Regions from separate parts of the Flexivirga aerilata genome, predicted to be linked through region 1. Evidence: riboswitches for the same ligand, from Rfam matches in the RefSeq annotation. Region 1 holds a riboswitch; the other holds the start of a gene.
The links. Region 1 has a riboswitch for S-adenosylmethionine ahead of HJ588_RS10040 (bifunctional o-acetylhomoserine/o-acetylserine sulfhydrylase). Riboswitches for the same ligand answer to the same signal wherever they lie in the genome.

Region 2: another riboswitch for S-adenosylmethionine. It lies ahead of HJ588_RS09540 (aminotransferase class V-fold PLP-dependent enzyme); the one in region 1 lies ahead of HJ588_RS10040 (bifunctional o-acetylhomoserine/o-acetylserine sulfhydrylase).

Annotation. Positions count from the first base shown of each region.
Region 1 covers NZ_JABENB010000001.1:2,130,813-2,135,018, forward strand. Annotated here, with positions in the region: gene HJ588_RS10030 (CdaR family protein) at 1-342, shown strand, start outside; gene HJ588_RS10035 (SDR family NAD(P)-dependent oxidoreductase) at 435-1,316, shown strand; SAM riboswitch class IV at 1,363-1,479, shown strand; gene HJ588_RS10040 (bifunctional o-acetylhomoserine/o-acetylserine sulfhydrylase) at 1,550-2,872, shown strand; gene HJ588_RS10045 (serine protein kinase RIO) at 3,092-3,964, shown strand; gene HJ588_RS20000 (DUF4185 domain-containing protein) at 4,090-4,206, shown strand, end outside.
Region 2 covers NZ_JABENB010000001.1:2,009,795-2,014,000, reverse strand. Annotated here, with positions in the region: gene HJ588_RS09545 (DNA translocase FtsK) at 1-1,351, opposite strand, end outside; SAM riboswitch class IV at 1,788-1,902, shown strand; gene HJ588_RS09540 (aminotransferase class V-fold PLP-dependent enzyme) at 1,950-3,407, shown strand; gene HJ588_RS09535 (endonuclease/exonuclease/phosphatase family protein) at 3,498-4,206, opposite strand, start outside.

The DNA.
Region 1 (4,206 bases):
CTCGCCGATGCCGCCGATCCGGTGGTCGACGCGACCGACCTCGGCGCGATGCTGACCCTCGCCCAGGCCCACGACCCCGAGGCGCCGCACCCGGACGTGACCGCGCTCGCCCGCCTCGACCCGCGATCGCTGCAGATCCTCCGGACGCTGGTCGAAGCGGACAGCCTGCGCCGCGCGGCGACGACCCTCGGCATACATCACTCGACGCTGCAGGCCCGCCACGAGGCTTTGACCCGGTCGCTGGGTTATGACCCGCGCACCGCGATCGGCAAGATCCGCTTTGCCGCTGCGGCAATGCTCTTGCGGCTCAACAACTTCCGCGACGCGCATCCGGCGGACTGACACGCGCGGATCCGCCGCGTTCGGCGGTGTCGGCCGCTGATCCGCCGCGCCAACCTGGTCCCACCAACCTCGATCAGGAGCGGAGTGGACACATGACATGGCCTGCAGGAGAAGCGGCATTCGTCACCGGAGCGGCGTCGGGCATCGGTCTCGGCATCGCTCGCGCACTGGTGGCACAGGGGGCGAAGGTGGCGCTCGCCGACGTCGACGCGGAGCGCCTGGCGGCGGTCGAGCGTGAGCTGACCGCGTCGGGCGGCACGGTCACCGCGGTCGAGCTCGACGTCAGCGATGCCGACGGCTGGACGGCCGCCGCTGACGCCGCCGAACAGGCGGTCGGGCCGATCTCGATCCTCATCAACAATGCGGGGGTCAACGGCGGCGGCGCCATCGAGCAGACTCCGCTGAAGTCGTGGCGCTGGGTGTTCGCGGTCAACGTCGAGGGGCAGTTCCTCGGGGTGTCGACGTTCCTGCCGCGGTTCACCGAGCGCGGCGGCGCCGCGCACATCCTCAACACCGCGTCGGTCGCCGGGCTGCTGCCGATGGTCAATGTGGGCGCCTACGTCTCCTCGAAGTTTGCCAGCGTCGGCTTCTCCATGGCGTTGCGTGACGAGTTGCGCGGGAGCGACATCACGGTGTCGCTCCTCGCGCCCGGCACCGTCGCCACCGCCATCAACCGCAACGCCGCGCAGGCCGAGGCGGCACTCCTCGGGACCGAGGTCGACGAGGAGGCGGTCGAGGCCAACGACGGGGTGATCGCGCACGGCGCCGACCCGGATCTGGTGGGGGAGCAGGTCGTCGACGCGATGCGGCAGGGGCAGTTCCTCATCGTCACCCACCGCGAGTTCGGCACCCTGGTCCGGCGCGTCCACGAGGAGGTGGAGGCGGCGTTCGAGGAGTTCGACGGTCGCTACGGCCCCGATCCCGCCGGGCAGATGATGCTCGGCGGCACGGACCCGGTGGCCCGTCCGAAATAAGAGATGGTTATGACATGGTGCGCATGTCGCGATAATGTCGCGCGCAGGTCATGAGTGCCAGCGCCAAGCCCCGGCTCGCTGGCCGGCAACCCTCCTGTCGCGGTGGGGTGCCCCGGGTGAGGACCTGGCCGGCGGTGCCGATCGCCGCCGGCAAGCGCGGACATCACGACCGTGGGTCCGCCGTCGGGCGCGGGTGACCTCGCTGCTCGGCGAACGAGCACGAAAGGCGTCCCATGAGCGACGACACCCCCAACTGGTCCTTCGAGACCCGGCAGATCCACGCGGGCCAGACCGCCGACGCGGCGACCGGTGCGCGGGCGTTGCCGATCTACCAGACCACGTCCTACGTCTTCAACGACACCGAGCACGCGGCAAATCTGTTCGGGCTCAAGGAATTCGGCAACATCTACACCCGGCTGATGAACCCGACGACCGACGTCGTCGAGCAGCGGATCGCCAGCCTCGAGGGTGGCGTCGGGGCGCTCCTCGTGGCGTCGGGTCAGGCCGCCGAGACGCTCGCCTTCCTCAACATCGCGCAGGCCGGTGACCACATCGTCGCCAGTCCGAGCCTGTATGGCGGGACGTTCAACCTGCTCAAGCACACGTTGCCGAAGCTGGGCATCGAGACGACGTTCGTCGAGGACACCTCCGACCCGGCGAGCTGGGAGGCGGCCTTCCGGCCGAACACCAAGCTGGTCTTCGCCGAGACGATCGCCAACCCCAAGCAGGAGATCCTCGACGTCGAGACCGTGGCCAAGCTGGCGCACGACCACGGCGTCCCGCTGGTCGTCGACAACACGGTCGCCACGCCGTACGTCCTGCGGCCGATCGAGCACGGCGCCGACATCGTGATCCACTCGGCGACCAAATACCTTGGCGGACATGGCACTTCGATCGGCGGCGTGATCGTCGACAGCGGCAACTTCGACTTCGGCAAGGACCCGGAGAAGTTCCCCGGCTTCAACACCCCGGAGGAGTCCTACCACGGTCTCGTCTATGCCCGTGACCTCGGCGTCGGCAGTGACCTCGGCGCCAACCTGGCGTTCATCCTCAAGGCGCGCGTCCAGCTGCTGCGCGACCTGGGCGCGTCGATCTCGCCGTTCAACGCGTTCCTGCTCGCCCAGGGCATCGAGACCCTGAGCCTGCGCATCGAGCGGCACATCGACAACGCCCGCAAGGTCGCCGAGTGGCTGCAGCAGCAGGACCAGGTGAAGTCGGTGCGCTGGGCGTCGCTGCCGGACAACGAATACTTCGAGCTGGCACAGAAATACACCCCGCGCGGCTCGGGCGCCGTGGTGTCGTTCGAGATCGACGGTGGCGTCGACGCCGGCCGCAAGTTCGTCGAGGCACTCACCCTGCACTCGCACGTCGCCAACATCGGCGACGTGCGGTCGCTCGCGATCCACCCGGCGTCCACCACCCACTCGCAGGGTCCCGACGAGGACCGGCTCGCGGCCGGCGTGACCCCGGGCCTGGTGCGGCTGGCCGTCGGCATCGAGCACGTCGACGACATCATCGCCGACCTCGAGCAGGGTTTCCGCGCCGCCAAGAGCTGACCGACCGGGGGAGCCCGGGTATGACGAATCGCTCGTCGTACCCGGGCATTTCCTTGCCCCGGCACAAATTCGGTTGCTCGCGCGCATACCCGGCGAGCACGATGACGGCGGCCCACTCGGCGACGCTCTCGTCGCCGGCCGATCGGAAGGAGCGTGACATGACGAAAGTCATCGGCGTGACCCACGCCGCTCACCCGTGCACCGATCGGAGCAACACCCATGCACACACCACACGAGGGCGCCTCCCAGGCTGACCCCGACGCCGGGATCGACCCGCGATTCACCTTCTCCTATCAGCAGATCGGCGACCTGGCGGACGGCCAGCGCTGGTCCACCTGGGGCGACTGCGAGCCGCTGTGCCGTGGTCCCGAGCCCTGGCCGGACTGGCTCGTCACCGATGATGCCGCCGTCGACACCGAGCTCGGAGTCCTGAAGACCGGCAAGGAGGCCGACGTCTTCCTCGTGGAGCGGTCGGCGCCCCTCGACGACCGCAGTGTCGTGATGGCCGCCAAGCGCTACCGCGACAGCGGACACCGCACGTTCCACCGCAACGCCGCCTACACCGAGGGGCGCAAGCTGCCGCGCAAGGGAGGGCGCGACGCGCGAGCGGTCGCCAAGGGCACCGCGCACGGCCGGGCGGTCGCCGCCGGGATGTGGGCGCGCGCGGAGTGGGAGGCGATGGTCCGCCTGCATCAGGCCGGCCTGCCGGTGCCCTATCCGGTGCAGATCGACGGCACCGAGGTGCTGATGGAGCTGGTCACCGCACCCGACGGCTCGCCGGCGCCGCGTCTCGCAGCGGCCCGGCCGACCCCGGAGTTGTTGCAATCATTGTGGATTCAGTTGTCCGAGGCGGTTGTGAGGCTGGCCGCCGCGGGTCTGGTGCACGGCGACCTGTCGGCATACAACCTGCTGGTCGCGGGTGATCGCCTGGTGGTCATCGACCTGCCGCAGGCCGTCGACGTGGTCGGCAACCCGCACGGTTTCGAGCTGCTGCACCGCGACTGCACCAATGTCGGCCGGTGGTTCACCGGCCGCGGGCTCGACGTCGACCCGGAGGAGTTGTTCGCCACCGCACTCGCGCAGGCCGTATGACGCGAGCCGCTCGTCTCCTAGTGCCCTGAGTCAGAAATAGAACAGGTGCGCAACGGGCAAAGGTGCTGGTCAGGCGCGAAGCGACTGTCCAGCACCTTTGCCCGCGCCGCACTAGGGTGGGCACCGTGCGAAGGCTCCGCTTCCGGGCAACTCGCGCGGCCGTGGTCGCGGCCGCGCTGCTCGGCGTCGCGGCCTGCTCGGGGCAGGTGGCATCGGCGCCGCCGAGCTTTTCCGAACGCGGC
Region 2 (4,206 bases), 120 kb from region 1:
CGCGGTCGGTGTTGGGGATCTCGATGCCGATCGCCTTCTTGCCGGGGATCGGGCTGAGGATGCGCACGTCGGCGGACGCCACCGCGTAGGCGATGTTCTTGGAGAGCGCGGTGACCCGCTCGACCTTGGTGCCCGAGCCGAGTTCGACCTCGTAGCGGGTGACGGTCGGGCCGCGGGTGAAGCCGGTGACCTGGGCGTCGACGCCGAAGGATTCGAGCGTCTCGGTGAGCGCCTCGACGACCCGGTCGTTGGCGGCCGAGCGCGCCTTGTGCGGGGTGCCCGGCTGCAGCACCTCGGCGGACGGCAGCGTGTAGGTGACGTCGCCGGCCAGCTGGAGCTGCTCGACCCGCTGCGGCAGCGGCGTGGTCGGCGGGGCCTCCAGGCCCGGCTTCGGACCGGGAGCCGCGGCGGCAGCGGGCGGCGCCCCGGTCGTGCCCGGCAGGGGCACGGCGCGGGTCTCGCCGGCGGCGGGCCGGTCGGACGCACCGTCGGGGACGGGCCGCGACGCCGGTGCGTCCGCATCGGCGGCGTCGGTGCCGGCGGCGTCGACGTCGTAGACATCGGCGGCGGGAGCCTTCTCGCCCGGCCGCAGCACGCGGCCGCCCTTGGTGCGGCGCGGCGCGACGGTCGCGGCCTGCTCGAACGCCTCGTCGCCGTCGAGGCCGTCGCCCTGCCCGTCGGCCTTCTTGGAGCTCTTGCGGTGGCGCTTCTTCGGGCCGTCGATCTGGTCGCCGTGCAGGTCGCCGGCGACCGCGTCGACGGGACCCTCGTCATACCCGTCGTCGGGGTGGTGGTCGAACAGCCGCGTCCGCACCTGCTGGATACGCTCGGGGATCATGCTCACCGGCGTCGCCGTCATCACCAGCACGCTGAAGATGCCGAGCAGCAACAGCAGCACGAGGGCGCCCGCGGTGTGGACCGCGGCGACGACCGGGCTGGAGGCGAGGAAGCCGATGATGCCGCCGGCGTCGCGCAGCGCTTCGCCACTGCCCGGCTGCGGCACGCCCTTGGCGATGCTCGTGACGCCGCAGACCGAGACTGCGAACAGCGCCAGCCCGATCAGCACCCGGTTGGTGGCGTGATGGCCGCGCGGCGAGCGCATCAGGTGCACGCCGATCAGCACGAGCACGAGCGGCAGCACGAGGGCGCCCAGGCCGAACGTGCCGGCGACGATCGCATGGATGACGTCGCCCGCTGCTCCGGCGAGGCCCCACCACTCGCGGGCCGCGATGACGACCGCCGCGGCGACCAGGGCGAAACCGAGCCCGTCGCGGCGCAGCTCCGGCTCGAGCTCGCGCGCGGAGTGGCCGACCCGGCGGGCGGCGCCGCCGGCGACGTGGGCGACACCCATCCAGGTGCCGCGGGCGGCGCGCAACGGCAGCGGCAGGCCGCCGCCCTGCGCCTTGCCGCCGGCGCGGGCACTGGCACCGGACGCACGCTTGGCCGGCGGTCGGCTCGAGGTGCGACCGGACGCCGGTCGCGACTTCGCGCCGCCGCTGCTCGACCGCGACCCGGAGCCGGACGTGGTGCTGCGCGTGGCGCGGGCGGTGGACGTCGTGGTGGACGGACGGGTAGGCACGAAAACACCGTACGCGACGACCCCACCAGTCACAGCAGTTACACGCCGGTCGGGGTGCGCGCGACCGTCGTCACACAGACGGCAACCGTTGGCTCGAGGGGCAGACGGGCAGCTGCCCGGCCCGAGAGCGCAGCCGCCGGCGCGCGAGCGCCCGGCATACGGACGGCGGTTGCCCTCGCCGGCGGCCGATCCTCTATGGTCGGACCCAGGTCATGAGTCTCAGCGTCAAGCCCCGGCTTGCTGAGCGGCAACCCTCCTTCCGCGGTGGGGTGCTCCGGGTGACGACCGGGTCGGCGTGACACCCACGCCGGCAAGCGCGGATCGACGCTCGCGAACGCCCGTCGGTCCCTGACCGACGAGGAGCAAGCCCATGAGCACCGCCAGCGTCCAGCACACCACCTCAGAGGCCACCGCGAGGCAGACCGCCTCCCGCACCGCTTCGACCACCACGTCCCCCACGTCCACCGCATCCGCCGGGACGCCGCGCCGGCTCGGCCTGGCCGGCACGCAGGGCGGCACGCACGGCCCATCGATCCGGCCGGTCGTCGCCGGGCTGCCCCGCACCGTCTCCGACGACCTCGGGGTGCCGACCGTGCACCGCACGGTCACCGACTACGCCAACTTCGACCACGGCGCGACCACGCCCGCCCTGGTCGCGGTCGCCGAGGCCGCGGAGCGGGTGCAGCGCCGCTACGGCTCGGTGCACCGCGGCGCCGGCTACGCCAGCCGGGTGACGACCGGCTGGTTCGAGGCGGCCCGGGCGCAGGTCGGGCAGTTCGTCGGCGCGCGCGACGGCGACCAGGTCGTCTTCACCCGCAACACCACCGACGCGCTGCGGCTGCTCGCACACTGCCTGCCGCGCCGCACCCGGGTGATCGCTTGGGAGTCGGCCCACCACGCCGCGCTGCTGCCGTGGCCGGCGCGCACCACCACCCGGCTGCCGGTGCCCGACAGCGCCGACGACGCGGTCGCACTGCTGCGGGGGGCCCTGCAGGACTCCCCCGCCCGCCATCAGCTGGTTGTCATCACCGGAGCCTGCAACGTCACCGGCGAGGTGTGGCCGGTCGCCGAACTCGTCGCGGTCGCAAAGGAATTCGGCGCTCGCACGGTGCTCGACGCGGCGCAGTACGCGCCACACCGCGAGCTGGACCTCGAGCAGTTGGGCGTCGACTGGGTCGCGTTTTCCGGCCACAAGCTCTATGCCCCGTATGGCGCAGGCGTCCTCGCCGGCCGCAGCGACTGGCTCGACGCGGCGAGCCCCTACCTGCCCGCGGGCGGGGCGACCGCGGCAGTGACTCCCCGTCATACCCAGTGGCAGACGGGGCCGGCCCGGCACGAGGGCGGCACGCCCAACGCCGTGGGCGCGATCGCGATCGCCGCGGCCTGCGCGACACTCGGCGCCCATCGCGCCACCATCGAGGCGCACGAGGAGCAGTTGCACGGCCGGCTGCGCGCCGGGCTGGCCGCGATCGACGGCGTGCGGGTGATCGAGGCGCTCGGGGACCGGCCCAATGTGGGGGTGGTGACGTTCACCGTCGAGGGCTACGAACCGTCGCTGGTGTCGCAGGTGCTGGCCGACGAGCAGGCGATCGCGGTGCGCGACGGGCGCTTCTGTGCCCACCTGCTGTGCGACGCGATCGTCGGCCCCGGGCAGACCGCCGTCCGCGCGAGCCTCGGCCTGGCCACCACCGGCGAGCACGTCGACCGGCTGATCACCGCCGTGCGGCGCCTCGTCGAGGACGGGCCACAGCTGTCCTACGTGCACACCGAGACCGGCTGGTCGGCCCCCGCCGACCCGCGCGACCTCAGTGAGCCCCTCCCCTGGTGACCTGCTGAGCCGGTCCTGTCTGAGCCGCCTCTGTCTGAGCCGGCCCTGTCTGAGCCCGCCCCGTCTGCGCCGGCATCTACTGAGCCGGCATCACTGCGGCCGCAGCCGCGCCCAGTAGGTCAGGTGATCGGTGCCGGCGATCGCGACGGTGCCGTCGCGCACCACCCCGAAGCCGCGGGACACCACGTGGTCCAGCTGCACGAAGGGCGGGTAGGCGCGGCCGTGCGGCCAGGTGCGCCGCCAGCCGGCTCCGGCGGCGCGGCTGGAGTCGGTCATCCCGTCGATCGCCTTGCGGAAGGCGGGCATGGCGGCCGAGGCGTTGAAATCGCCTGCCATCACGACGTTTTCGCGCTGCGGCAGATTCTTCTGCCACGCGCCGATCGACCGCAGACCGGCCCGCCAGTCGCCGACGATGTCCGGCAGCGGCGCCGCGGTGTGCACCGCCCGCAGCCGGTAGCTGCCCCGGCCGGTGCCCACCTGCACCTCGGGGCTGAACGGGAAACGCCCGCCCGGGTGCAGCGCGATCAGCCGCAACGGATGCCTGCTGCGTATGACGGTGCCCCGCGGCCCGTCCGCGGTCTGCCCCGCCTGCTCGGGCAGCAGCGTGTCGAGGCCCGCCGCTCGAAGCCGCGCGAGCTGCGGCGGCGTGCATTCGGTGAGCACCAGCGTGGTGACGCGCTGCGCCCGCACGGCGGCGACGACCTCGCGCGGATCGGCCGAGCCCAGCTCGAGGTTGCTGGTCATCACCACCTCGTCGCGCGGTCCGGGCGGCACGGTGTCGCCGGTCATCGACTGCACG